3 regions of the Oceaniserpentilla sp. 4NH20-0058 genome follow, and region 3 is predicted to be linked to each of the others. Evidence: predicted binding sites of a transcription regulator. Region 3 holds the regulator's gene; each other region holds the start of a gene.
What was found. The regulator sigma-54, encoded in region 3, starts transcription at its own class of promoters, with help from an activator protein. The targets are predictions, from matches to a motif close to TGGCACNNNNNTTGCTNT.
Positions count from the first base shown of each region.

Region 1: the regulator sigma-54 is predicted to act here: its motif matches at 8,703-8,720, upstream of ABWV45_RS09655 (pilin).
Region 2: the regulator sigma-54 is predicted to act here: its motif matches at 8,836-8,853, upstream of ABWV45_RS11145 (TorF family putative porin).

Region 1 is NZ_BAABWE010000006.1:120,617-130,618, forward strand. It holds gene ABWV45_RS09605 (MotA/TolQ/ExbB proton channel family protein) at 1-382, shown strand, start outside; gene ABWV45_RS09610 (MotA/TolQ/ExbB proton channel family protein) at 386-910, shown strand; gene ABWV45_RS09615 (ExbD/TolR family protein) at 944-1,354, shown strand; gene ABWV45_RS09620 (energy transducer TonB) at 1,356-1,985, shown strand; gene ABWV45_RS09625 (tetratricopeptide repeat protein) at 1,992-3,284, shown strand; gene yacG (DNA gyrase inhibitor YacG) at 3,401-3,601, opposite strand; gene coaE (dephospho-CoA kinase) at 3,591-4,199, opposite strand; gene ABWV45_RS09640 (prepilin peptidase) at 4,201-5,073, opposite strand; gene ABWV45_RS09645 (type II secretion system F family protein) at 5,101-6,330, opposite strand; gene pilB (type IV-A pilus assembly ATPase PilB) at 6,342-8,021, opposite strand; gene ABWV45_RS09655 (pilin) at 8,175-8,636, opposite strand; gene ABWV45_RS09660 (sulfatase-like hydrolase/transferase) at 8,896-10,002, opposite strand, start outside.
Region 2 is NZ_BAABWE010000008.1:22,383-32,384, reverse strand. It holds gene ABWV45_RS11185 (VOC family protein) at 90-845, opposite strand; gene ABWV45_RS11180 (enoyl-CoA hydratase) at 921-1,721, opposite strand; gene ABWV45_RS11175 (MaoC family dehydratase) at 1,760-2,218, opposite strand; gene ABWV45_RS11170 (hypothetical protein) at 2,736-2,996, opposite strand; gene speA (biosynthetic arginine decarboxylase) at 3,130-5,016, opposite strand; gene ABWV45_RS11160 (TorF family putative porin) at 5,387-6,001, opposite strand; gene ABWV45_RS11155 (ammonium transporter AmtB) at 6,236-7,501, opposite strand; gene glnK (P-II family nitrogen regulator) at 7,587-7,925, opposite strand; gene ABWV45_RS11145 (TorF family putative porin) at 7,999-8,661, opposite strand; gene ABWV45_RS11140 (HupE/UreJ family protein) at 9,203-9,745, opposite strand; gene ureG (urease accessory protein UreG) at 9,762-10,002, opposite strand, start outside.
Region 3 is NZ_BAABWE010000002.1:57,584-67,585, reverse strand. It holds gene ABWV45_RS03480 (YhdP family protein) at 1-2,106, shown strand, start outside; gene ABWV45_RS03475 (carbon-nitrogen hydrolase family protein) at 2,106-2,939, shown strand; gene yjgA (ribosome biogenesis factor YjgA) at 2,917-3,459, opposite strand; gene mgtE (magnesium transporter) at 3,475-4,830, opposite strand; gene ABWV45_RS03460 (HPr family phosphocarrier protein) at 4,953-5,222, opposite strand; gene rapZ (RNase adapter RapZ) at 5,307-6,164, opposite strand; gene ptsN (PTS IIA-like nitrogen regulatory protein PtsN) at 6,180-6,632, opposite strand; gene hpf (ribosome hibernation-promoting factor, HPF/YfiA family) at 6,639-6,944, opposite strand; gene ABWV45_RS03440 (RNA polymerase factor sigma-54) at 7,051-8,550, opposite strand; gene lptB (LPS export ABC transporter ATP-binding protein) at 8,604-9,329, opposite strand; gene lptA (lipopolysaccharide transport periplasmic protein LptA) at 9,334-9,834, opposite strand; gene lptC (LPS export ABC transporter periplasmic protein LptC) at 9,815-10,002, opposite strand, start outside.

The sequences.
Region 1 (10,002 bases), on a different contig from region 3:
CCTCGCTGACACTGAGACATTGGAATTACATTTAGGGGAAGCAATCTCCAATGAAATCCCACGTTTAAGCCGTGGTATTAATTGGATTAAAATTATTTCAGTAGTTGCGCCACTATTAGGATTACTGGGTACTGTTACAGGCATGATTGATGTGTTCGAAACCATGTCATTATTTGGTACTGGTGACCCTAAACTAATGGCGGGTGGTATTTCACAGGCACTAGTGACAACGGTTTTAGGTTTGGTTGCTGCGATCCCTTGTGTGTTCTTACATACTATGACGAACAACAAGAGCCGTGAATTAATTCAAATTCTTCAAGAGCGTGCGACAGGTATTTTGGCTCGTAAAGCAGAACAAGAATACCAAGCAAAGGCGGCTTAAATCATGATGTTTTATGACGCGTACGAACAAGTATATTTATTTACAGAGCGTGGTGGCGATGTAGTTCTAGCCATTCTTGGATTAATTTTCTTGCTCTGGTTGTTTGTATTAGAGCGCGTTACTTACTTTACCTTTACTCATAAAAACGTTGTTAAAGCAGTCGTCAACGAATGGGAAGCTCGTAAAGAGCGCACCAGTTGGCAGGCTCACCAAATCCGTTTGGATTTGGTGGCTTCTGTTGATATGGCGTTAGAGACAAATACTCGAACCATTAAAATGATAGTAGGTCTTTGTCCGCTATTTGGTTTACTAGGTACAGTAACGGGCATGATAGAAGTATTTGATGTGATGGCTTTTATTGGAAATGGCAGCCCTAGAGCGATGGCTTCTGGTATATCAAAAGCTACGATTCCAACAATGGCGGGTATGGTAGGCGCATTGACAGGCCTGTTTGCACAATCGCTAATTCAGCGTTATACCAAGCGTCAAAAAGCTCACATTGAAGATAAATTAACGTTTGATCATTAAGCAAAAGCTTAATGATGTTTTGAGGAATACATTATGAGACGTGGATTTCAAAATCTGACGCCAGAAGCAGAAGAGGGTGAGATTGATATTACGCCAATGTTGGACGTAGTTTTCATTATGCTGATCTTTTTTATCGTAACGGCTTCATTTGTTAAAGAATCGGGCATCGAAGTAAATCGCCCAGACGCAAGTACATCAGCAGCGAAACCTCGTGCCAATATCTTAATTGCCATCAATGAAGGTGGTGAAGTTTGGATTAACAAACGTAAAGTAGAAGAAAGCCAAGTGCGCGCAAATATCGAACGTCTGCATGCTGAAAACCCGCAAGGTACAGTAGTGGTTCAGGCTGATGAAGAAGCTAAAACCAAAGTACTGGTTGCGGTAATGGATGCAGCACGTGCAGCAGGTATTTACGATGTGTCACTTGCCACTGAGGAGCCGTAATATGTTGAGTGCAGCTCTAAGATTTGGAATGGCAATCGCTGCTGCATTGGCTGTGACATTTTCTGTGGCTCTGATGATGCAGGGGTTAATTTCCTCAGGTGGCTCAGTACTACAGAATAATGATTTTGGCAAATTAGTAGAGTTTGTTCATATTCAGCAAGATGATGAGCTTACAACCAAAAGTCGACAAGTGAAAAAACCACCTACGCCACCAAAAGAACCGCCGAAGCCTGAGATGCCAAAGCCAGACTTTAATCGCACAAGTAATAATATGGATATAGGCGGTTTAGACATAGCAGCTGACTTAAATGTAGATGCTGGATTGGCGGGTAGCGGTGGTGACGGTGATTATTTACCAATTGTTAAAGTTGCACCTCAATACCCAAGACGCGCTGCATCTAAGGGGATTGAAGGTTATGTTGTTTTGGAATTTTCCGTGAGTAAATTAGGTACCGTAGTGGACCCTAAAGTGATAGAAGCGGATCCGCCAAACATATTTAATCGTGCAGCGATCAATGCGGCGAAAAAATTCAAATACAAACCAAAGATTGAAGACGGTGTTGCTGTTGAAGTAAAGGGAATTCGAAATATTATTCGTTTTGAGTTAGATAAAAGCAGTAAGCGTAGGTAGAGAATTATGAATCATTCAATAACCTCTGTGTTGTTACTGGCTGTCTTCCTATTTGGTGCCACGTCTATTGTACCAATTACGGTAGAAAAAGCCTTTTCAGCTGAAGAGAAAAAAGAGAAACGTCGTGTTCGCCGAGCACAAACCATGCGACCTGCCATCTTTAAAAAACTGGATGCTGTGCGTCAATTAGCAGATGAAAAGAAGTACGATGAAGCGTTAGAAAGTTTAGAGTCAATACACAAAATTCGTCGTAATTCCTATGAAACGGCTATGACTTGGAACATGGCTGCATACGTACATTTTAATCGTGAGCATTATAAGTTAGCAGTTGAAGCTTATAAAAAGGTCTTATCAACTAAAAATCTACCTGTAAGCCTTGAGCAAACTACTTTATACAGTGTTGCTAAGCTTTATCTTATTGAAGAAGATTACTCTAAAGCAATAAGCGCTTTGAATGACTGGTTTAAGGTGGTTGAAAAACCAGGACCTGAGGCGTATATCTTACGTGCGCAAATGAATTATCAATTAGATAACTTTGATGCGGCATTGCCAGATGTTAAGCAAGCTATCTCAATGGTTAAGAAGCAAGGCAAACAACCGAAAGAGAATTGGCTGCTTGTAGAGCGGGCTGTGTATTATCAAAATAAAGATTATAAGTCGATGGAGCGCACACTAAAAGATTTGGTTTCTTTATACCCTAAGGCACAATATTGGATTCAATTAGGAGCTGTATACAATGAATTGGGCTTGCCTGAGAAAGAGCTTTCCATTATTGAAACAGCTTATGATCAAGGACTTTTGAATAAAGAAACCCATGTTGTAAGTTTTGCTCAAGCTATGCTGGCTCAAGAGGTACCTTATAAAGCGGCTCAAGTTCTGATTAAAGGATTAAAAGACAAAGTAGTTGAGGAAAACGGTAAAAACTTATCGTTACTTGGTGATGCCTTGATGATCGCTAAAGAATACGATGAAGCCATTAATATTATGACTATGGCCGCTACAGCTACTCAAGCAGGTAAAGATTTTTTCAAATTGGCGCAAATACATACTCAGCGCCAAGAGTGGGATGTGGCGTTGGTAAATGTTAAAAAGGCGTTGACGGATGAATCTTTTAAAAAGGAAGACGAGGCGCTTATTTTACAGGGTTTGATTCAATTCAACTTAAATGATCTTAAAGCAGCCAAACAAACATTCAAACTAGCAAAGAGTTTTGAAAAAGTTCAAAATTCTGCTGATCAATGGCTTGGCTATATCGATGGAGAGCAAAAACGTCGTGACTATATGGCGCAAGGGAATTAAGAAGACGGAGTCATAAGTTACCAAGGAAGGTAAATTTTAAAATAGTTTATTAAATCAAAAGCACCATTTTGACTTAATATCAGGGCCGGCCACAAGCCGGCTTTTTTTATTGGTTATTAATGAAAGTGGTCATCTTTTAAATCTTTGAGTTGTTCACTCAGTAATTCTTCTTCAGCGCTTCTTCCCGGGATAGCATGCTCTTCATTTGCCCATTGACCAAGGTCAATCAAGCGACAACGGTCACTGCAAAAAGGACGAAACTCAGAGGACTCGTTCCATTCAACGTCTTTGGAACAAGTAGGGCAATTAACTTTCATGATTCAACTCACTAAATGATAAATACTGTTTATGGAGTTGAGCCACTTGCTGTTGCAAGTGCTCTAAAGATTGATCATTTACAATTACATCATCAGCGTAACTTAAGCGCGTATCACGGTCAGCTTGGCTCTGAATGATGGCTTGAACTTGTTGAGATGTATTATTGTCACGCTTACTTGTTCGCTGTATTTGAAGCTCAACGGGCACGTCAACCACTAAAATTCGATTTACAAACGCCTTTTGACTTGATTCGACTAAAAGTGGCGACACTAAAATAGTATAGGGGCTGGTGCTGGCAGCAAGTTCGGTCTTTATTTCTTCACGAATTAAAGGGTGAGTTAGATTCTCTAACCATTTCTTTTCATTAGGATCACTAAAAATAATGTTTCTTAATTTTGCACGATCAAGTGTGCCGTCATTAAGTAAAATGTCATCACCAAAATGTTTAGTGATTTCATTTAATCCCTGTGAACCGACAGCAACCACGGTACGAGCTGCAATATCTGCATCGACGATGGTTATTCCTAATTCAGAAAAAGCATTGGTGACAGCGGTTTTACCACTGCCAATTCCTCCAGTGACGCCGATAATCAACATGTTAACGAATTCCTGCAAAGCTAAAGTAGAGTTGAGTTAAAGGCTCACCCCATAACGCAGCAATGAACCCCGCAGCTGCTAAATAAGGACCAAATGGTATTGGAATGTTTTTGTCTCTACCTAATATAAGCATCATGGCAATACCCACCACTGCACCAACAGCACTAGAAAGCAAAATAACAACCGGTAAGCTCTGCCAACCTAAAAACGCGCCAATGGCTGCGAGTAACTTAAAATCACCGTACCCCATGCCTTCTTTACCAGTAATGATTTTAAATAACCAAAAGATGCTCCATAGGGAAAGGTATCCGGCAAGTGCGCCATAAACAGCACTTTCTAATGTCGTAAATGCACCATATGTATTGGCTATTAACCCAATCCAAATTAACGGCAGTGTTAAGCTGTCAGGTAACAGGTATTCATCCAGATCAATTAGTGTCAGTGCCACAATAAAATACGTAAATAGCAGCATCGCGGCTGTTTGAATGGTGGCACCAAATTGCCAAGCGACTAATAAACCTAATAGACCAGTTGTTATCTCTACAATAGGGTAGCGAATACTGATGGGTGTCTGGCAATTTGCGCATTTGCCTTTTAGCCATAAATAACTAACTACTGGAATATTTTGCCAAGGTTTAATTGAGGTTTTGCATTTTGGACATGCTGAATGTGGAACCATCAGATTAAATGGCTCAGGCTCTGTGTGTGTACTTGGTATTTCTTGAGAAAGGTTTTGGTAGTCGTCTTCAATTTGCTTTCGCATCATTATGGGTAAACGATAAGCTACGACATTTAAAAAACTACCAATGCATAAACTGACAATAAAAACGGTTATGTAAAACATAACCGTGTTGTGGATGAACATATCAAACATAACAACTTCTTTAATATTGAGCGGCCATTACATGGCATCGCCCATGGTGAATATAGGAAGGTACATTGCAATCAATAAACCACCCACTACAACCCCCAAAAAGGCCATTACTAAGGGTTCTATCATGGAAGTTAAACCATCAACAAGGTTATCTACTTCATCTTCGTAATAGGAAGCTACTTTTTCAAGCATGGCATCCAGTGCACCTGATTCTTCACCGATGGCAACCATTTGTACCACCATGTTAGGGAATACCCCACTGGCACGTATCGCGGCATTCATTTGAGTACCACTAGATACTTCATCTTGTATTCTTAAGATAGCATTACGATAAACAACGTTACCAGATGCTTCTGCAACACTTTCTAGTGCATCTACCAGAGGCACGCCTGCAGCAAAGGTAGTGGATAATACACGGCCAAAGCGGGCCACTGCACTTTTTTGCATAATCTCACCAACAATGGGGAGTTTTAGCATAAGTTTGTCTTTTTCTTCGGCAACTTTAGGGCTTCTTTTAACGGCTTCTTTTAGCGCAAAGAATGCACCGATAATAGAGCCAAATAAAACCAAGTAATTGACTTGCAGCCACTCAGATATACCTACTACAAATTGTGTGGCGGCGGGCAGTTCACTACCAAAGCCAGAGAACATACTTTCAAAGGTTGGGACAACCTTTATCAGTAGAATAGTTGTAACGACTGCGGCAATGATTAATGTTACAACCGGATATTTGAGGGCTTTAGATACTTTTTGTTTTAATGCTTCGGATTTTTCTTTATAAATAGCCACTCGATCAAGCATTTGTTCTAGGGCACCGGATTGCTCGCCGGATTCAATTAATGCACAAGTCAAATCATCAAATTGATCTGGGAATTTTTTCAAGCAAGATGCAAAATCGTTACCGGCAGAAACATCATCTTTAATGCCCAGTACCACTTTTTGCATTGCAGGGTTTTCAAGGCCGTCTGCGACAATTTCAAGTCCTTGTGTTAGGGGGACACCTGCTTTGGACATGGTGGCAAGCTGGCGTAAAAAAATTGTGATGTCGACGGTTTTGATTTTTTTCGATTTGGCGCCGCCACCGCCAATGCCGAATAGACCTTCAGATTTTCGGCGAATTTTTTTAGGCAGAATACCTTGCTTCCGTAACTGGGCTTTAACAAGTGCTGAGTTTTCACCCAGCATTTCACCTGTTATTTTTTGTCCGCGTTTATTGACGCCTTCCCACTCAAAAGTCGATGTTTTAGTTTTTGCCATATTCTTGCGCCTTAATGCTCAGAGGTGACTCGGTTCGCTTCTTCAAGGCTTGTAACCCCTTGAGCAACTTTTTTAAGCGCAGATGTCCTTAAATTAGCAAAGCCTTCTTTACGGGCCACATCTGCAATCTGTATGGCATTGCCACCTTCCATAATAATACGTGAGATAGCATCTGTGATGCGAACTACCTCATAAATACCGACTCGGCCTTTATAGCCACCGCTGCAAGCATCGCAACCTACAGGCTGATAAATCTCTGAGTTGCTGAGCATTTCGTCAGTCATACCTGCGTCTTTTAATGTATCTTCTGGTATATCTGCCTTGGTTTTACACACGCTACATAATCGACGGGCAAGACGTTGAGCAATGATTAAACTAACCGATGTGGCAATATTAAAAGCTGGCACCCCCATATTGGCTAGACGGGTAAGGGTCTCTGGAGCACTATTGGTGTGTAATGTTGACATAACCAAGTGACCAGTTTGCGCTGCTTTGATCGCAATACCTGCTGTATCTAAGTCACGAATCTCACCTACCATGACGATATCAGGGTCTTGCCGTAAAAATGAGCGTAGAGCTTCAGCAAAATCTAGCCCCACTTTCGCGTTAACGTTTACTTGGTTAATGCCCTCAAGGTTAATTTCTACAGGGTCTTCCGCGGTGGAAATATTGGTGCCTTCCACATTAAGGATATTTAAACCAGTATATAGAGATACAGTTTTACCAGACCCTGTAGGGCCTGTTACCAGTATCATTCCTTGGGGTTGAGACAGCGCATCCATATACAGTTTCTTTTGTTCTGGCTCGTAACCTAGGGCGTCAATCCCCAATTGGGCGCTGGACGGGTCCAGTATCCGCAGTACAATTTTTTCCCCCCAAAGGGTAGGGAGTGTATTAACACGAAAGTCGATGGCTTTATTCTTAGATATTTTCATCTTAATACGGCCATCTTGCGGGACGCGACGCTCGGAAATATCCATTTGCGACATGACTTTGAGTCGAGCAGCAATTTTACCGGAAAGGTTAATTGGCGGTGAGGCTACTTCATGTAATACACCATCAGTTCGATAACGCACACGATAGCGTTTTTCATAAGGTTCAAAATGTAAATCTGAAGAGCCTAGTTTGATGGCATCTAGTAGCATTTTATTTATAAAACGTACAATCGGAGCTTCATCGCCGGTGCTTTCTTCCTCTTCTTGCTTTTTAGGTTCATCGTCTTCTAAGTCAAGATCATCGCCTAAGTCATCAAATGCGGTATTACCTGCTTGGAGTTTCTCTAGAATGATATTAAGTTTGTCGTATTCAACCACAGTGGCATCAACGGTCATGCCTGTGGCAAATTTTACATCATCTAACGCCGACATGTCCGAAGGATCAGCTTGTGCAATATGTAGACGGTTGCCTCGTTTAAAAATAGGTAGGACGAGGTGTTTTTCCAGTAATTCTGAGCTTAATAAGTCTAATGCGAAGTGCTCAGGGTCCATGGCAGCAAGATCAAGATAGGGTAATCCAAACTCATCTGAGACTAAAAGCGCCACATCTTTGGACTTGCACGAGCCAGATAATACGCTGTGTAAAATGAACGATCGTTGTTCTTTATTTGCCTCGGAAATTAAATCTAAAGCTTGCTGTTCATCGATGAGGTTGCGCTCAACAAATTGGCGTGCGATGCCACTTAATTTGGACATATATAAAGCATTCTTTTTGTAATTTGCGTCTTATCATACCGCTTTTAGGTTAGATAAACAGTGCTGGAATGGGAAAATTTGAAGTTATGCTATGAAAGGTTTTTCGAGGTACAAAAAAACCCGCCGTAGCGGGTTTTTGAAGATTCGGCCTAATTAGATTTTAGGAGAATACTTTGGAGATAGTGAGCTAGCAGTATTGTTTGTAGAGAACTGAACCGCACCAGTGTTCGCGTTCAGACTTACGTCAATTACGACAGTCTCACTCCGAAGTTCAACATTTTTAGCTGTGCCTGTAAATGTAACAGTGATTCGACTACCGTTCCAGTTAACAGATGCTACGTCACCGATAGCAAATGATGCAGCTGTCCAAGCGGCGGCTGTATCAGAATAACCTTCTGCAGCCAGTTCAGCGAAGTCAGCTGGAAGGGCGGCATAGCGCGCGCCGTATTCTGCAATGGCGTTTTGTAGAGGGCGCATGGCAGAGGTTACTTCAGTAGTTGCTTCTGTACGAGTGATATAAGTTTGGTACTGAGGCACCGCAACCGATGCAAGAATACCGATGATTGCAATTACAATCATTAATTCAATTAGAGTAAAACCGTTTTGACCTTTCATAATAGACTGCTCCGCTTACTGTTTTTTTTGTCCGTTACTTATGTAACGTTTATTGTCATTATATATTTAGCAGGAGTTGTGCCAACTGAGTTGATTCGTGGTATTTATGAAAAATAAAACGAAATAAAGTCTACAGCGCCTTAATTTTGAATGTTTAATAAACTAACCTTGTGGTTATTGTCGCATTTGTTTATTCAGTATGCAGTCAATGACTGCTCTAGGCTGACAAATTTTGTCATATACTGACATCATTATGGGGCTAAATACATTTATCAATATAATAGTGGCACCAAGCCTGTTTCCAAATAGGAGCATTGTTTTCTAAGTCGGTCAGGCTCTGATACTCAATATATTCATTACTGGTTAAATCAAATAATCTAAAGCCTGTAGGTTTCATCTTTTGCAGTATTTGTTGTTTCGATCTTATTGCGTATTCCTTTGCCTCTAGACCTTCTTTGATTTTTGTATCTTGTATGGTGATCAAACCATTAGGTTGCATTTCATAGCGGTTAATAAATTTGTTTACGATTTGATCTATATCGAGTTTATCTTTTTCGTTTAGTGTTAATACGGTTCCTGTCTCAAGTGGAAAGATGCGGTTAGGATATAAATTCGTCGAAGCTAAGTTTTCCCCGTCTATTTTTGTTTTAGGGGTAATATTTAACTCATCTAGAATGGTGGGTGTAATATCCGCTAATGATGCCGACTTATCGATGTTTGCGCTTAATGCGATTTCGTTTTTGAAATTCTTCAAAGCAAGTAAAACCTGATTGCTGTGGCTTAAAACCGAAGAACCATGGCCGTACTCTTCTATATGATGAGTTTGATTGGTGTCATTTTTATTGGTGAATGAGGGTGATTCATGGGCCCAAGCTTCTCCATGGTCTGATAAAAAAACGATACGGCTATTTTGTAAGTAGCCTTTTTTTTCTAAGGTTTTAAATAGAGTTTTAATTTGCTGATCTACAGCATTAATATTCAATGGGTAGTAAGGTACTGAATAATCTTTTTTAGGTAATGCTTTGCTTGAAAAAATATAAGGCCAATGAGGCAAGCAAAAATGAACAGCCAGAAAAGTTGGTTGGTCTGCAATTGGCAAGTTTCGCTCAATAAGTTCATTAAAAGATGAAGGCCTATAAGTTTTTGCAGCCCCCCTATTTGAGAAAATTTCCGGAAGTAGCCATTCAGAGTATTTGCTTAGAGATAATAAGTTAATGATAGGAATATCTGCTACATTGGAAATAATAAAATCAGAGGCTCCCATTCTAGGTGTGATTGTTTGATCAAAACCTTGGTGGGCTCCAATATTTGCAAATCGGGTTTCATCAATTGAAAAAATGGTACGGTAGCCTTCTTTTTTTAATAT
Region 2 (10,002 bases), on a different contig from region 3:
GTAGTGATCACCATCGGCCGGTGTCATCAACGTCATGACCTATTGCTAAACGCCACCATTATTGGCGAGGATATAAGCTAATATACGGTTTACTCACAATCTTTAAATGTGAATCGAGTTCCACAAATCATAATCATTCGATTAGTAACTGTTAGTTCGCGTTTTTCAGCTATGGCCGCAATTTCATTCCAATGCTTGGTTGATAGTGTCACGCCACCTAATCCCTCACCTCGGCCATCAGTGGCTTTGACGAATCGAATTTCACCATCATCAACTGGCATCACAATCGCTTCACCTTGCACATCAAGTGGTCGATCAAACACTTTTGACCATATTTCGGCCATGCTGGCAGGGTCTTCAGACTGTAATTCTACACCCACTATGTCGGATACATATTTGGCTCGACGATCCTCCCAGTTAGGCCCAGCCCATTTCCAAGACTCTGGCGGCATCATCTCATCAAAGCTACAAATTGCCCCCGGTACATCTTTCGGGTGCAAATGAACCGCACGGGCCTCCCCGGGGAAGTCAGATTCCCAAATATTACGAATACCCAACCCATTGACCCGCTCCATTACTGTGTCGAGATCACCCACTTGAGTAATTACCATATAACCGCCATCTCCACCGCGACGCTCAAGTAATCGTCCAGTGGTCGTGCCTTCTACGGTTGGGGATACTATCTCTAAAAAGCTGTTACCTATTACCATCAGCGAATTGTGTAACCCAAATACACCCACTTCTAGGTCGATGTACGCCGATTCAATCCCTAACAATTCAAAAACATCGGTTCTGGCGCTTTCTAAATTGCGAGCCGCTAGCGCTATTTGACGAACTTTTAACATATTCAATTCTCTCATTTAAAAAATGGAACGCAGATAACTGTTCCATTTAAATAACCTATACCTTCTTACCTTCTATTAGCGTCCTTTAAAAACAGGAGTTCGCTTCTCCACAAATGCTTGTATCGCTTCGCGGTGGTCTTCAGTTTGGCTGCAATGAATATGGTGAGTCGCTTCGATATCAAGGCAATCTTTCAAGTCCCCTGAAGCCAAGGCGCGGTTAAAGTTTTCTTTCATGTATCGATAAGCCACCGCAGGACCAGCCGCAAGCTGCTCTGCCATTTCGCGCGTCTTATTCATTAACTCTTCAGGCCCACATACCCAATTGGTCAAGCCTAATTTTAATGCTTCTTCTGCACCTACGCGGTTGGAAAAATAATAAAGCTCACGCGCTTTAGCGGCACCTACAAGCTGGCTCAAAAAATACGTCCCACCGTGATCACCAGAGAATCCCACATTGGCAAACGCTGTGGTCATCATGGCTGTATTCGCCATAATTCTCATATCACACGCTAAAGCCCATGACATTCCGGCACCCGCTGCTGCACCGGGTAAAGCCGCTATAGTTGGCTTTGCTAAATTGTATAATTTTTGGGCTGTAATGTGGTGTTCATGACGCTGCCTGGCGATAATGTCATCAACACTATCATCCTTACTAGGTGCCATCCCTTTTATATCGCCGCCAGCACAGAACCCTTTTCCCGCACCAGTCAGTATGACGCAGCGTACTTCTCTGTTCAGCTCAGCTTCACTTAACATGTTGGACAATGCGTCTACCATTGGCCCCGACATGGCATTACGAGCCTCTGGTCGATTAAGGGTCAGGGTAAGTACACCCTTGCTTAAATCTGCTAGTAAATGATCTGTACCTGTTTCCATAATTTCCTACTTATTTTTATTTTTATTTATATGTCAGTTCAGATGTAATAACGGCTTATTGAATCGATCACGCAAGCTGGCTTGTCTTCACCTTCAATTTCAATGGTGAATCGCAATGTCGATTGATAACCACCGGGTACTTCTTTGTTTTCCAAAAACTCACCATGGCCACGGATACGAGAGCCAACTTTAACCGGATTTAAAAATCTCACTTTGTCTGTGCCATAGTTTATAGCCATAGATGTGCCCTTAATTTCTAGCACTTCCGGCATCAGTTTTGCTGCAAGCGACAATGTTAGATATCCATGCGCAATGGTCGCACCATAAGGGCCTTTTTTTGCTTTCTCTTCATCTATGTGAATCCACTGATGATCACCTGTGGCATCGGCGAATGTATTGACACGCTCTTGTGTCATTTCCATCCACTCAGACGGCCCAACTTTAAGGCCTTCTTTTCCCATTAAGTCTTCTGGCTTTTCTATTATGGTTAAACTCACGTATTGGCTCCTATTATTGTTTTAAATGCGCATTATGCGCACATTATTCGTCCGTCATACATTTACTGATTGGCTCATACTATGAGTAATTTTTCGGCGATAACATGACACTAAGGGTCATAAAAGAGGATTTTATATCCACTAGCAAAAGCAAACCATAAATACAGGTAAGCTTTATAAATAACACGGCAAATCAACTATCAATAAAATTAATAGCCAAAAAAATATTATGTAGGGTGGTAGGTAAGATGAACGGTATTAAAGCGAAACCACATGCACAATAACCCCTTATGACATGTCTGCATGGGCATCAGGGGAATCCTAGATTGTATCATTAAGACATGAGTTGTAAGTGAAACTAGCTTCTTAAGTTTCCACAGAAAGTTGTTCTAAAAACAATGGCTCGCCACAGGAACAGCAAACAAGTATTTACCGTTTTATACCCCGTCATCTCAAAACGATTATAGGTACATTATCTATAACGTAAAAACCCAGCAAAAGCTGGGTTTTTATTGGTTTAAATTGGTCTGGAACCGTAATTAGATGTTGGTTTACGTGGCGGATCAGCCATCACGTTAGGTTCGATTTCATTAATAGAGCCACCGGCTTTGAGAAACAGATCAATTTCACTTTCTACCTGAGTGCGAAGTTTTTGCCTTGAAGCAATGGATCGCAACACGCCTTCTTCTGTACTTCCGATAAATGCCATATCGGGCTGATTGGCTGATTCTGCACTATCACTGTCTACTTTTTTTGCTTTTTTAGGTTTAGGCATCATAACTCTCCTTTTCCTTAAGATCCCTGAGCAATAAAGGCTGAGTAAAATTTATAGCTCAGCCAAGCAAATCTGTCAGATTTTTAGTTATACCTAATTCCTATTAAAAACAACCAAACCCTTTCAATTGGAAATATCAGCTTTGAAGATAGGTCGAAGACGCCAGTGCTTTTTCTAATTCCCCAAGGAAAGATTTTTGTTCACTTACGGATAAATCCGAGTCCCCTAGGATCGCGCTGTATGCTTGCTTAAGCTTATCTATGTCAAAATTCACATACTGCAACACCTTAGCCACTGTATCGCCCTTCTGACTCGATTCAAACGCTATGGCGCCGGTTTCATCCAGATACACATCCACTGAATCTGTGTCCCCAAATAGGTTGTGCAAATCTCCCAAGATTTCTTGATACGCCCCCACCATGAAAAAGCCCATTAAGATGTCCTCATGATCCGCATAAGTAGGCATAGGCAATGTGTTTTCTATGCTGTCCCCTTCAATATATTGGTTCACTCTGCCATCGCTATCGCAGGTAATATCTTGGATCACCGCCCGACGATCAGCAGGACGATTTAAGCCAGTTAACGGTAAAATCGGAAATATTTGATCAATCCCCCAAGTATCAGGAATGGACTGAAACAAGGAAAAGTTCAAAAACAACTTGTCTGCCTGTGTCTCTTTCAAGCGATCCAATACCTGTGCTTGTCCTTTAGCATTTGGAGATAACTTTTGCCCAAGAGTTTGATTGATCACATTGGCATAGGTTTCTACTTTTGCGCGCTCTTGCAGTGTTAGTGTTCCTTGTAAAAATGCGCTTTGGCTGTCAGTCAGATCATGTTGCACGTCATGATAAATTTCCAATAATGAGCGTTTACTCGGATTCATGACCCATTGATACAAGCCCCATAAGCGATGGACAATGGGTGCATCGGTTTCTTCTGGCTCACATACCGCGTCTGTCATGGGTTGCTCCCAATCTATTACGTTCGTCAACAGTACTGCATGATGCGCGGTTAATGCACGACCAGATTCAGTTATGATATTAGGGTGCGGTAAATCCGCTTGAGCCGCCGCCTCTTTGAAGGCATACACCACATTGTTGGCGTATTCATCCATGCTGTAGTTCATTGAGCAAAAACTGCGTGAGCGCGTACCTTCATAGTCCACCCCCAAACCGCCGCCCACGTCCACCACATCAATTTTGGCCCCTAAAATAGACAGTTCAGTAAAGATACGACCACACTCTCTAAGGCCACCTTGAATGTCTCGAATATTGGCAATTTGGCTGCCTAAGTGAAAATGCAGTAACTGCAGATAGCTCAAGTTCCCTTGTGCTTGTAAGGCTTCAAATACCTGTAGAATTTGATTAGCCGATAAACCAAATTTCGATTTATCGCCCCCTGTGTTTTGCCAATTACCCCGACCTATAGACGCTAACCGAGCGCGGATACCTAATCTTGGTTTAACCCCTAAAATTTCAGCTTCTTCCAGAATGAGTGCTAACTCTGATAGTTTCTCAACCACTAGGTAAACCTTATGACCAAGCTTTTCTCCCAACAAGGCCAAACGAATGTAGTGACGGTCCTTATAGCCATTACATACGATAGTGGCATTGGTTTTACCCGCCATCGCTAGTACAGCCATTAACTCTGGTTTGCTACCAGCTTCTAAGCCAATGGATAAACCCTCTTGAACTTGCCCATTGATGAGCTCTTCTACCACGCGGCGTTGTTGATTCACCTTGATCGGATACACACTGGTATATCGCCCTGTGTATTCATGAAGCTGACTGGCATTTTTAAATGCTTGATTCAAAGAGTGCACACGATTGTGAAGAATACTGGGAAAACGCATCAGTAATGGCAGTGTTAGATCTTTTTCTTTAACCTTTTCAGCTAACTCTTTAAAACTCACCTGCACATCAGGAAACGGGCTAATCACCACATCCCCTGCAGGATTAACATCAAAGAAGCCTTCGCTCCAATGCTCTATGTTGTATACGTCTCTGGCTTGCTGAGCATCCATTAATTAACGTCTCTTAATTTAATAAACCAATATTGCACCATAATAATGCAATCATTAATTATTTGCCCTTATTTACAGCAAACACTCTTTTCTCAAACACCAAAATTGAGTAAGGTAGATATCCCCCGCATTAGGTGACAGAGCTAGATTGATACAATCTAGCTTTGCCTCCTGATCACAGTTTAGCCATGCTGGGCGCGCATTGTATTCATAGTTACCTGCACATCAAGAAAATTATCCCTGTTACCTTCAAATAATTAATAGCACACGTCATTCAGACTATAGATTGTTAAAAAATCATGAACAAAACATCTATTCTTGAAAAATAAAAAAAGGGAGCCGAAGCTCCCTTTATTTACAAGGTTCTTAATTACCAGTCGAACTGACGCGTAAAACTTAAAGAAAGGGAGTAGCCTTTACGCTGATGATTATTCAAAATGATTTCAAAATCGGACTTTGATGGTAACCCCATCAAAATAGACATGGACCAATCCCAACGCTCTTTAGCGTCTTCAGGGGTATGCAATCCCGCGGTGAAGCTCATACCTGCGTTATCCCAAAAGTCATAATTGGCTGCTACTTCTTGATACACGTGGGCCTCTTCTGATTCGACATAATAGCTATAACGATACGCATCCCATGCAATATTGGCGTTGTACTCTGAATCGTCAACAGCATCGCCTCCACGCTCATAAGTAATAGCGCCTAAGCCTAGTGCCACCGGACCAATTGCGTAAGCAAAACCCGCATAGGCATTAATCTCGGAAGTTTTTAAATCTTCAATGCTGCCAGTATAAGCCCAAGCACCTGTGTAAAAACCAAACGGCCCTTGGTAATCAATACCACCATTAACCACAATATCCGCATCACTTTGTTTAACACCACGGAACATGTATTTATTAGAGGTACCAAGGTTTGTGGTTAATTCAGCAAAACTAGGAGCCGCCATGCATAAGGCCGCCAACACAACAATATATTTAGACATGTATCTTTATTCTTAGAAAATGAATGAGCGCACTATAGCAAGACTTAGCCAGCCATGGAATCGTGTGCATTGGATAAGGGTAATTTAAAAAGGTTCCAACTCGCTGGACGCTCTCCCGCCTCCCGATATGCATAAATCAAAAAAGCCCCAATGTTTTCACATTGAGGCTTTCTTTGTAGACCAACGACCACTTTAAAAGTGTCTTTCGTCTACCATTTAGCGTTAGCTAAACTATTACTTAGAAGTGAACTCTGGGTACGCTTCCATACCACACTCGGCAAGGTCAGCACCTTCGTACTCTCCTTCTTCAGAGATACGTAGGCCCATCACTGCTTTAATGATGCCCCATGCGATGAAGCTCGCTACAAATACCCAAACAAAGATCGTTAGGCCACCAGCGATTTGACCGCCGATAGTGGCACCATCGTTTGTGAACGGTACAACAAGTAGACCAAAGATACCCACAACACCGTGAACAGAGATCGCGCCCACTGGATCGTCGATTTTTAGCTTGTCTAGAGTCAAGATAGAGAACACAACAATCAGACCACCGATAGCACCAATGATGGTAGCTTCAAATGGTGTAGGTGTTGAAGGTTCTGCAGTAATCGCAACTAGACCAGCAAGAGCACCGTTAAGGGCCATGGTTAGATCCGCTTTCTTGAACAAGATACGCGCTAGGATAAGAGCCGCAATTAAACCACCTGCCGCAGCAGCGTTGGTGTTAGTGAATACAACCGCAACGGCGTTGGCGTTAGCAATATCGCCAAGCTTCAGTACAGAACCACCGTTAAAGCCGAACCAACCCATCCAAAGGATGAACATACCTAGCGTTGCTAGAGGTAGGTTAGCACCTGGGATTGCGTTAACTTGACCGTTAGCACCGTATTTACCTTTACGTGGGCCTAATAGTAGAACACCAGCAAGGGCAGCTGCTGCACCGGCCATGTGTACGATACCAGAACCAGCAAAGTCAGAGAATCCAAGGTCTCCTAGAGAGTACATGCCAAATACAGACGCACCGCCCCAAGTCCAAGCACCTTCCATTGGGTAGATAACACCCGTCATCACTACTGCGAAAGCAAGGAAAGCCCAAAGCTTCATACGCTCAGCAACCGCACCAGATACGATAGACATGGCCGTGGCTACGAATACCACTTGGAAGAAGAAGTCAGAAGCACCTGAATAGATTGAACCGCCTTCGAAGCCGTCTTCACGAGCTGCGTAGTCAGCCAGTACCGCAGCTGTATCCACTTCAGTGATACCTGAAAGGAAGAATCCGCCGTCATACATGATGGCGTAACCACATACTAGGTACATGGTGCAAGAAATAGCGAATAACGCTACGTTCTTAGTTAATATTTCGGTTGTGTTCTTTGAACGAACCAAACCCGCTTCTAGCATGGCGAAACCTGCCGCCATCCACATTACTAGTGCGCCACATACCAAGAAGTAAAAGGTATCCATGGCGTACTGAAGTTGAAACACATTGTTTTCCATAATGCCCCCGCATTAAGCTTCAATACGTTTTAGAAAAACGCTGAAAAAAATTTAAACTCTAAGCACTGTTCAATATTAATCAATATTAAACGGCGTCAGCACCTGTTTCACCGGTACGAATACGTACGATTTGTTCAAGTGGTGTTACGAAGATTTTGCCATCACCGATTTTGCCAGTGTTAGCGGCTTTAGAAACAGCTTCGATGACTTTGTCAGTTAGAGACTCGTCGATGGCGATTTCTAGTTTTACTTTAGGAAGAAAATCCACAACGTATTCTGCACCGCGGTACAGTTCAGTGTGACCTTTTTGGCGACCGAAGCCTTTCACTTCTGTCACGGTAATGCCTTGAACGCCAATTTCAGATAACGCTTCACGCACGTCGTCTAATTTAAATGGCTTGATAACGGCCGTAACCAATTTCATATCAAACTCCTTCTGTGGAAGACAAAGCCGGATTTAAAATCCGGCTCGGTGTCAAATCTTAACGATCGAAAAATTATTCGATTGGTAGGCTGTAAGAAACAACGAAGATACCGCCTGAGTCTATAGCATCTTCAGTATCTTCAGATAACACTTGGCTATAGGTGAAAGATAACTTTTCATTGTATGCATAGCTCACATCCGCGTGAGTATAATCGCCAGCATCTGTACCTGTATTTGCACCTAGAGTGAAAGAGTAATCACCCATACCAGCACCTAGAGTGATGTAAGTGTAATCAGCATCAGAATCTGTTGGGATATAAACTTTTGCACCAAAAGCATCAGTAGACACACCTACAATTACTTCTGCAACATCATCAATGTCATCTTCACCAGTATAAAGATAAGTTGCATAAGAAATGTCGTAACCGATTGAACCGGCTTCGCCAGCAAAACCCACATATAAATCAGTTTCAGTACCTGAGCCAAAATCGCCAGAAGACGTCCAAATACCAGCATAAAGACCAGATTCATTTGAGTAATCTAAGCTACCAGAGAAAGCTGGAACTGCACCGTTTGATTCAACACCATCAGATGATGCACTAAGATCCTGACCACGCCATAAGTACGCACTCGCGATACCTACAGAGGCCGACACTTCTGCATTGGCTACCTGAGCGCCCATTACGCCTGCAGATAGTAGAGAAGCCATTGCAACCGCTTTAGATAGAGATTTCATATTTTATTTCCTTCGTTATGTATCGAAATATTTTGTTTTATTAATGTATAAAAAAGTAAAACATCCGGTTTTACATTTACGCTTAGAACCTGTTTGTTCTATGTGATTTTAAGAGCTATCCCTTTTAAATCGTGCGCTTTTTTATCTTTTATTGTGTTATCCGTATACCTAGCTATAGCAAGCGTGGTGCCAACTTTTAAAAGCCCAGTATTTATGGGCTTTGCCGAGGTTTTTTTACTGATTCACGGCATACTAAGCACCAAATAAGAGCACAAATCAAACCATTGAACCTTTGGAGTGCGAGTAAATTGGCAGCATCTCTATTTAGCACCTTTATGAAACAGGCCCGTTATAAAAGGGGGTGAAACAAGCTTAAATGGAGTGATTTGATTTAAATAGAAGGAGATTCGGAAGTTTTGATGCCCTCCAAATAAGTGCATATAAGTGGATATTGCACTTATAGAGCACAAGAATACAAGGGCTCATACTTTATAGTTAATCACCACAAGCCTTGAGATTCGCCTGTGGTGATGAACATTGGTTATACGCGAGCAGTGCGTTTTGCAGACAATACAAAGACAGAGCGAGGGATGAAACGCATCAAACCCATAATCATTGCACATGTCAGCACAAACCCGAGGGCAAAACTATGGGCACTGACAGCCGAGGACACTTCCGCCCCGTGGGCCATGCCATGAAATACCGCAAACCCCAATAATGCGATTAACCCTGCATGAATATTAATGAATCGATTAAACACAAGAAAGGCAGCCGACAACCCAACAGACAAGAGTATCAAGCCTTCTACTGTTTCAACGGCTAAATTAAATAATCCGCTTTGGGTACTATAAAACCCTAATGCCATCAGGCTAATAAAACCAATACCTATTAATATTGATTGCTTTGCGCTGGCTTTATAAAGCAGTAAGCCAAGGGCCGCTATGGCAAATAAATGATCTAACCCCATAATAGGGTGCAACATGCCCGCTATGAACCCTTGGTTAGCGGATACACTCTCATGCCCAGCATGAGCCAATGCAAGTGCCGGCATAAAGGATAAACTGGCAAGTAATAATTTTTTCATTATTTTGTCCTTTGTCTTAAATAGATCGTGTTGAATGAATCTCGGCGGCTTCATCCACTTGATGACCCGCTAGCATATCGTTCAATAGTGGCTCGATACCCGCACGTTTTTCTAACATACCTTGATCGATAATAAAGCGAATAATCTCGGCAACACCTTTACTGGTTTCCACGTTAGCAAGAACAAACGGACGGCCATTACGCATCAAATTCGCATCGCGGTGCATCACCTCTAGCGAGGCCCCCACATGCTGAGCG
Region 3 (10,002 bases):
GTTCAGAATGATCATGTTTTTGCTGCAATCAAAAGTGCAAAAACACTCGGCGGTGATGCGCAAAGAAGTCAAGTTGTGTATGACGGTATTAATAAAAATCAATTGTGGATTAAAACGTTGGTTAATGGCAATGCTTCGGAAGGTTTGGATTATTTTCAGCAAACACCTTTATCTGAAGTAATTAATAATGTTGCAAAAGACTGGCAAGCAAATGGACTTCATCAGACAAGATTTGGGATGATGGTGCCGTTAAGTGAAGCTAATGATCAAATATTAGTGGATGTAGAAAGCCAGCTTAAAGATACATCTTTAAATATTGTGGATATTAATTTGGACTTCAGTGATACCAAAGGACAGGTCTCATACACATCAAGTAAAGGTTTGTTTTCGAATCATTTAACATCTTCGTTGTGGCAAGAGCCCATTAATTTAGCGATTAACTCTCAAATCCATGAGCTTGGTCTTTCTACTGATATTGGATTTAATGGGTGGGTGTCAGCGTCGAGACTTAAAAAGTGGTTGGATTTATCAATCTTGCAACCTGCATCAGGGCGTACTCAAGTATCAGGTAAATTTAGAGTTAGTGCTCAAGCGAATGATTATACCGGTTTAACGCTAAAGAGTGATTTAGTGGGAGTTGCTCTTGATTTACCTGAACCTTACTTGAAGGCACCGGATGCAGTCGCACCAATCCAGCTTAATATGGAGTTGGATGAGGGGCAAAAACTCAGTATTAAATATGATAAAAAAGCCAATATCGCACTGCATCTTAAGCAAGGAAGTATTCATGCGGGACAGGTTTATTTAGGTGCAACAGAAGCTTATATACCAAGTGAAAGTGGGTTGGAAGTGCTGGGGCATATTCCAAGTTTAGATCTTTTGGCTTGGCATGCGTTATGGGATGAAATTAAGCCTGCTCAATTGCAAACTCAGGTGGAATCTTCCAATATTTTTAGGACAGCTCAGCTTAGTACTGATCGTTTAATATTTGACGATTTTGAAGCCAAGCAAGTTAAAGTAGATATTCTTCAAGCCAATTCCGTTTATCAGTTCAATATTCAGTCACCTTTGGTTAAAGGGCTTGCAACTTGGCAAGAAGGTGCCCCTACAAAGCTTAATTTAGAGTATATACACTGGCCTTCATTGGATGGGGCTGAAACCAAAGACAAGCAGGATGAAGCTCTGGCAAACATTTACCCTCAGCAAATCCCAGAGCTAGATGTAAACGTGGCTGAAATTTTTGTTGGTGCAACGAATTATGGTGCATGGCAAGGGCGTTTAAGAACAGATGACCGCCAAGTCTCGCTCAGCGAGATTAAAGGTAAAATCAAGAAGATGGATGTGGCCGGTAATATTCATTGGCAAAAAAACAAAGAGCAAAGTGTTGTTGAAAGCACCCAAGTTAAGCTGAGCGTTTCCAGTAAAGACGTGGGCGGTATACAGAAAGCGTGGCGCGCTAAGCCTGTGATTGAATCTAAAGATGCAAAAGTGAATGTAGATTTAACTTGGGACGATAATCCATTAGCGTTCAATACTGAATTGTTAAATGGTACAGCGGCTTTGAATTTAAAAGATGGTCGATTTTTAGAGGCGGGGGACGCTCAAGGGTTAAGTGCATTTGGCCTTTTAAATTTTGCAGCAATTGGCCGTCGATTGCGTTTGGACTTTTCTGATGTTTACCAGAGCGGATTGCATTTTGATTCCGTCACAGGGAAATTCAAGATCGAAAAGGGTGTTATGAATATTGTTGATACCATGGATATTAAAGGGCCATCAGCTAAATTTGCAGCCAGTGGTACGGTGAACCTAAATAATAAGCAGTTAAATCAAGAGCTATCAGTAACCTTTCCAATTACCAGTACTCTGCCTTTTGTTGCCATCTTAGCGGGGTTTGCACCTCCTGTAGCGGCGTCTTTATTTGTAGGGGAGCAATTGGTAGGAGATCAAATAGAGAAGTTCACCAGTGCTACTTACCGATTAAGCGGCAGTTGGGATGAGCCTAATTTAAATTTAATGAAGCGCTTTGATAACAAGATTGAAGGAAAGCAAAATACCGGTTTTTGGTATCGCATGAAGGACTTCTTTGGTTTAGGGGGTGATGATTAATGCGTGCTGCTGTCATTCAAATGAATAGTGGTCGGGATGTTGATGGAAATCTTACTGCTGCTCATCAGTTACTTACTGAGGCCTCTTCACAAGGTGTTAAGCTGGCGGTCTTACCAGAAATGTTTGCATGCATTGGAGTGAAAAATCAATTCTCCTTGGCGCAAGAACGTTTCATTGAACAAGATGTATTAGGTGTTATCGCTACATGGGCGAGGCAATTTGATATGTATATAGTGGCAGGCTCAATGCCCTTGATGTCAGATTCTTATAACGAAGCCGAAAAAGTACTTGCTGCTTGTTTAGTGTTTTCACCAGATGGACGCTTGCTTGAACAATACAATAAAATTCACCTGTTTGATGTAGATGTATCGGATGAAAAGGGGCGTTATCGCGAATCAGATACGTTTCTTTGTGGGGAAAATCCGAAAGTAATTGATATTCATGGCCATAAGTTAGGTTTAAGTATTTGCTATGATTTACGCTTTCCTGAGTTATATCAAGTTTACCAAAACCAAGAGTGTGAATTAATAACAGTTCCCTCGGCATTCACCTATGAGACAGGTCGAATACATTGGGAAATATTATTACGTGGGCGTGCGATTGAAACCCAGAGCTTTGTGCTTGCGGCAAATCAGGTGGGCGTTCATGAAGATGGCCGACGCACTTGGGGGCAAAGCATGATTATTGGACCAAATGGCGAGGTGCTTGCTCAGGCAGATAATGAAACAGTACAAGTCGTTATCGCCGATTTAGATTTTAGTGCGCTGGAGCAATGTCGTCAAAAGATGCCCATTACCCAGCATAAAAAAATTATTCTGGGTAACAAGTCTTAATAAACAAGAATAATTTACGCGCAGCGGTTTTACCTGATTTTACTTGAGGTGCATCTGGGTTTGCTTCTTTGTTTTCATGCTCTTTTGCTGCATTACGAATTAGTTGTCGTAAATGCTGAATATCTTTGACTTCAAATTGAGCACAAAAATCGCTGAGTGAGTCCTTACCTTCAATAATCAAACGGTCTCGCCACTTTTCTTGTTGATGAAGTACACGGTTATATTCTTCACTGCTTGGGTCTTGCTTGTCTAAAGCCAGTTGTATGGCTTCTACATCTTCAGTACGCATTACTTTACCAACATATTGAAGATGACGACGTTTTGCTTCATTCTTTTTTATGCGGTCCCACTCGGCAACGGCTTCAATCATAGTTGCTGTAAGTGGTAGCAATTTCAATTGCTTTTTAGGTAGCTCGCAAATGCGTTTGCCCAAGTCTTGAAGAGCATGCATCTCTCGTTTTACTTGAGATTTGCTGGGGCCTGAATACTCTTCAAACTGATCGTCGTCATGCTCGTTCATGTTTTAAACCAAACTTTATAAGTAAAAACTGGCCGCAAGGCCAAGGAATGCAAAAAAACCAACCACATCGGTAATGGTGGTTAATACCACGCCACCTGCTAGGGCGGGGTCAATTTTAAGGCGTTGCATAATTATCGGTAAAAATGCACCGGCTAATGCGGCCACCACTAAATTTATAATGATAGCAACGCCAATTATGACGGAGATCTGTAGGTCTTGAAACCAAGCATAGGTGGCCAGCGCAATTACAATAGACCAAAGTACGCCGTTGCTTAAACCCACGATGAACTCTCGATTAAGCAGCCAGCCAATATTGTTACTGCCGATGTGACCAATAGCTTGGCCACGAATAACCAAAGTTAATGTCTGGCTACCTGCTATGCCGCCCATACTGGCGACAATTGGCATTAATACCGCAAGCGCGACCACTTTATCAATGGTGCCTTGAAATAACCCAATAACGGCACTGGCTAAGAAGGCTGTGAGCAAGTTTATACCTAACCAAACAGCACGACGGCGACTGGTTTTAAATGCGGGTGCAAAAGTATCTTCGTCTTCATCAAGACCTGCCATGCTCATTAATGAGTGGTCAGCTCCTTCACGGATAACATCAACCACGTCATCAATGGTGATACGTCCTAACAGCTTGTATGTTTTTTCATCTACAACCGGCGCTGAGATTAAATCGTGACGTTCAAATAACTGTGCAACTTGGGTATCTGGCATATCCGCTGAGATAGTAATGACATCGGTGTTCATTATTTCTCGAACAGTGGTATCGCCATCACTGACCAAAATTTTATTGATAGGAAGAACACCAATAAATTCATCGCGACGGTTTACTACTAATAAGTTATCTGTCATGTCAGGAAGGGAGCGGTGACGCCTTAAGTAACGTAATACCACTTCCAGCGTAATATCTGGACGTACCGTTACAGTGTCTGTGTTCATCAGACCACCGGCACTGTCCTCAGGATAAGACAGAACCGCTTCAATACGCGCTCTGTCTTGTGAGTCCATTGTGGTAAGGACTTCTTGGGTCACTGTATGAGGCAGTATTTGAAGTAAATCGGCCACGTCGTCTGTATCTAAGTCAGACATGGCGTTGGCCACTTCTTCAACACTCATTCGGTTCAATAACCAGCTTTGCAGCTCATCATTCAGGTGTTGAAGAACTTCACCTTCATTTTCTTCATCAATTAAGTCCCAAAGTAAATTACGCTCTTTTGGGGGGGATGATTCAAGCAGGTGGGCAACATCGGCAGGTTGTAAATCACTATTTAGGATACGGCGCACTTGTGCCAAAGCACCGCTTTCTAGAGCGGCACCTAGATGGACAAGTTTATTGTGCTTATGTTCGCCCCTAGCCATAGTGGGTTCCCTTTAGATCAGGGGTTGATTGTACCGATAAAGCGAGTATCAGGCTACGACCCCTTGTTTAAAAAGTGTAGCCTAGTGAGCTGATTTATTTGAGGTTTTATTGAGAGGAAAGGTTATTCGCCTTCACCAAAGAAGTCGTTAATTAACTCTATTAATGCATCCATGGCCGCTTGTTCGTCATCGCCATTAACTTTTAATAGAACTTCAGAGCCTTGGCTGGCTGCTAGCATCATCACGGACATAATGCTTTTTCCGTCTACTTCTTTCCCATTGAAGCTAATTTTAACTTTACTGGAAAACGCGGATGCGGTGGATACCAACTTAGCGGCGGCGCGTGCGTGCAAACCCAGTTTATTTATTATTGTTGCAGAGTTTTCAAGCATGATAGTAGGTGTAAAAATGAGTAATGACTTACCATATCCAGCAAATGAGTTGATGTCCAGCGTTAGCGCATGGAATTCAGCGTATTATTGATTGAGCTCGCGGTGACGTACTTGAACATTTGGGTAAATCTCTTGGTAGGCGTTAAAAAGCCGTTCAGCCATATACACACTTCGGTGTTGTCCGCCAGTACAGCCAATACTGACTGTCATATAGGTGCGATTATTAGCTTCAAATTCAGGTAACCAGTTTTGTAAGAACCCTTGTATGTCATTGAACATCTTATTGACGGAGTCTTCATCTTTTAAAAATGTTTGTATTTTTACGTCTTGTCCTGTGTATTGACGCAAACTTGGGTCCCAATAGGGATTAGGTAGGCAGCGTACATCGAACACTAAGTCACTATCTTTAGGTATGCCGTGTTTGAAACCAAATGATTCAAACAACAATGACATTTCATTTTCTTGTTTTTGGACCACTCTTTCTTTAATTAAGCTTCTTAATTGATGCATGGATAGGTGAGTGGTATCGACGGTTAAGTCCGCTAAATCGGCGAGGTTGTGAAGCAGAGCTTTTTCGCGCTCAATGGCATCCAGTAACGGTACATCTGGCCCTGTTAATGGGTGTTTTCGTCTGGTGGCACTGAAGCGGGTTAATAAGGTGTCTGTGTGGGCATCCAGATAGATGATTTCTAGTTCGCATTGCTTGCGGTCAAGTTTATCAAGAATAATGGAAAAGTTAGCTAGGTCAGTTTGATTGTTGCGCGCATCAATGCTTACGGCAACACTGGTAAGTTGTGATGATTCGCTCTGTATTTGATCCAGTAGGTTTTGCAGTAAAGCCACTGGTAGGTTATCGATACAATAAAACCCAAGATCTTCTAATAGATCAAGGGCGGTACTTTTCCCTGAACCACTACGACCACTTATGACCACGAGTTTCATAATTAAACCTTTTATTTATGCGGTGGCGAGCTGGTAAAGTTCACGTTGGCTTTTTGCTGAGCGAAGTTGCTCTCGATAGGTTTCTTTGCTGAATTTTTGTGCAAGCATACTGAGGGTCTGTAAATGCTGCTCGGTGGCTTCGGCGGGCACTAAAAGCACAAACACAATATCAACGGGCTGACGATCAATGGCGTCATAGTCGATGGGCTCATCTAAAATAAATAGTGCGCCTACCGTGTCGATACATTCTTCTAAGCGAGAGTGGGGAATGGCGATGCCCTCTCCGATGCCGGTGCTTCCCAGCTTTTCTCTTGTAATGAGTCGTTCATAGATGTCATCAGCCTGAGCGTCCTCAATGTTGGATGCTAAAAACTGGCTAACATGCTGAATGAGTTTCTTTTTACTACTGCAGTGCGCACCCAATTGGGTGCGCTCAAGATTAAGAATATTTGAAATACTTGAAGTCATATTGAATCAGTGGTTATTTCCATGACGGTGATTAACCATCTTTTCTTTGTGCTTAAGCAGTTGGCGGTCTAGTTTATCCGTCATGCTGTCGATAGCGGTGTACATGTCTTCGCTATCTGCGTTGGCGTGTAAATCGGCGCCAGCAGCATGGATGGTGGCTTCTGCCTTTTGGGCGAGCTTTTCTACGGTCAGGGTGACTTGTACATTGGTTATGTTATCAAAGTGACGCTCAAGCTTTTCCACTTTAGACTGAACGTAATCCTTTAAGGATTGAGTCACTTCAACATGATGGCCGCTGATATTAATTTGCATAGATGGCTCCTACTGTCGGCACTCCAGTTCCAGAGTGCGTGAATATGCTGATAATCTAATAAATAGTTTATCGGCGAAAACTCGTTTATTCGCCATATACTAATGGCTAAACCAAGCGTTTCCGTTCGTTTGACGGTGGAATGTGCATCGCCTCACGGTACTTGGCTACAGTTCTACGTGCAACCTTGATGCCTTCTTCTTCTAACATGTTGGCAATTTTGCTGTCGCTTAAAGGCTTTTTAGCACTTTCGACTGAAATGAGCTTTTTAATCATAGCTCTAATTGCGGTTGATGAGCACTCTCCACCACTGGTGGTACTCACATGGCTAGAGAAAAAGTACTTCAACTCGAAAATACCGGCCGGTGTATGCATGTATTTTTGAGTGGTAACACGAGAAATGGTGGATTCATGCATGCCTACTGCCTCGGCAATGTCATGCAGAACCAAGGGTTTCATTGCTTCATCCCCTTGTTCTAAAAAGTCTTGTTGATACTCAACGATTTTCATGGCCACTTTAAGCAAGGTTTCGTTACGGCTTTGTAAGCTTTTAAGAAACCAGCGGGCTTCCTGTAAGTGATCCTTGATGAAATTGTTGTCTGCGCTGCTGTCAGCGCGCTTCACCATTGATGCGTAGTGGTCATTGATGCGCAATTTAGGGGCAATTTCAGGGTTTAATTCAACACGCCACTCACCTTTGATTTTACGAACCATAACATCAGGTATGACGTATTCGCTGGTTTGTGGATCAATTTGTGAGCCTGGGCGTGGATTTAATTCTTGTATGCCTCGAATAACCACTTTTAGCTCGTCTTCTTTGACTTTTAATTTACGCATAAGTGCTGCGTAATCTTTAGAGCCTAATAAGTCGATGTATTGATCGATTAAGGTTTGAGCTAATGGCAACCATGGTGTTTCAATGGGTAGTTGGCGCAGTTGCAGTGATAAGCATTCTTGTAAATCACGGGCACATACACCGCTAGGCTCAAATTGTTGGAGTAAATGTAATACGGCTTCTACTTCGTCTAGTTCAATTTCAAGCTCTGGGTTTAATGACCCAACAATGTCTTCAAGATCAACTTTTAAGTAGCCGTCATCGTCCACACCTTCAATGATGTTGATGGCAATTAGGTGATCGTTTTCTGACATAGGAGTTAGGTTAAGCTGCCATAATAGGTGATCACGTAGATCATCAGTACTGCCGTTTCGGCTATCCATGTCAAAATCATCACCAGATGATGAGCCTGAGTGGCTTTCTGTCATGGATGTAGGGGCAGCGGAGGCTTGCCAAGTATCGTCCCATTCACTGTCGGTAGACAGTTCGTCCGGAATGTTTTCATTCCAGTCATCGGCGGCGGTTGGCTCATCCGATTGGGTTTCTTCTACTGGTTGGGTAGTTTCTTGTTTGTCTTCACTTTGTGAGTTGATGTCTTGATTGGCATCGCCTTCAAACTCTTCATCTACATCGAGCAAAGGGTTTGAGTCCAGAGCGTTTTGAATTTCTTGCTGCAGATCTAGGGTAGAAAGCTGAAGTAAACGGATGGCCTGTTGCAGCTGAGGAGTCATGGTCAGCTGCTGACCCATTTTAAGTTGGAGCGAGGCTTTCATATAATACTGCTTAATCCCATGTCACTTTGACTTGTTACCCTGAATATACAAGATTACAACTTAAAGTCATCACCTAAATAAATATCTTTGACTTGCTGATTTGATAAAACATCTTCAGCAGAACCTTCTGCGATAATGTGACCATTACCCACGATATAAGCTTTCTCACAAATATCAAGGGTTTCTCGAACATTGTGGTCGGTTATCAGTACACCTAAACCGCGTTTCTTCAGTTGTTTTACGATACTTTTTATATCTCCCACTGATATGGGGTCAACCCCTGCAAAGGGTTCATCCAAAAGTATGAAGGATGGTTCTGCAGCAAGCGCACGAGCTATTTCAACACGGCGTCGTTCACCACCTGAAAGGGCCATGCCCAAGCTGTCTCGAATATGTTGGATGTGGAATTCATCTAACAGTTTTTCAAGTTTTTCCTTACGTTCAGTATGGCTCAATTCTTTGCGAGTTTCTAATATGGCCATAATATTATTTGCAACGGTTAACTTACGAAAAATTGATGCTTCTTGTGGTAAGTAGCCGATACCTTTTTGCGCGCGGCCATGCATAGGTAAATTGGTGATGTCGGTGTCGTCAATTAAAACACGGCCTTTATCTGAGGCAACTAAGTTGACGATCATGTAAAAACAGGTGGTTTTTCCCGCGCCATTTGGGCCAAGTAATCCAACAATCTGCCCACTTTCAATGGACATGGAAACGTCTTTAACAACTTGTCTTGGCCCGTAGCTTTTGGCTAAATTCTGAGCTTGCAATTTTGCCATGGATTTAGGATTCCTTGTCCTGTTTAGGCTGAATTACCATGTGAATACGGGTGTCTTCTTGTGGGCTTTCAGCTTTTACTTTTTGTTCGTTTATTGAATACACAATTTTCTCGCCTGAGAATACATTACCCTGTTTCTCTAAACCTGCATGTTTTAATAACGTTAATTGATCACTTTGTGTATTGTAAATAATGGTTTCACCGTAGGCTAAGGTTTTGCCGTCATCAGCATTTATTATTTGTTCATATCGAGCGGGGGTACCTTGGGCTATGATTTCTGAAATGCCATCAGGGCTGCGCTTGAGTGTGATTTTCTCGGCTTCAATATTCAATGAGCCTTGTTGCATTTTTACGTTACCGGAATAAATGACTTCCCCTTTTAGCTTATCTAAAGAAGCTTGGTCACTGGCGATCCGAATTTCTTGTTGGCGATCATCCGGTAGTGCCCAGCTTAACTGAGTTAATAGGAGTAAACTAAAAAATATTTTAAGGTGCTTTAGGTACATGGCGTCCTCTGACTTGCGACTTAAAATTAACCAGTTGTTTGTCTAATAAAATGGTCATTCCAATGGCGCTTAATTCGCTTGTATCGCTTTCAATTAGTACAGTTTGATCAGTGTCTGCGATCTTTTCTTGTAAGTCTATATTTAAGCTTTCGGTGGTTAGGCTAAAAT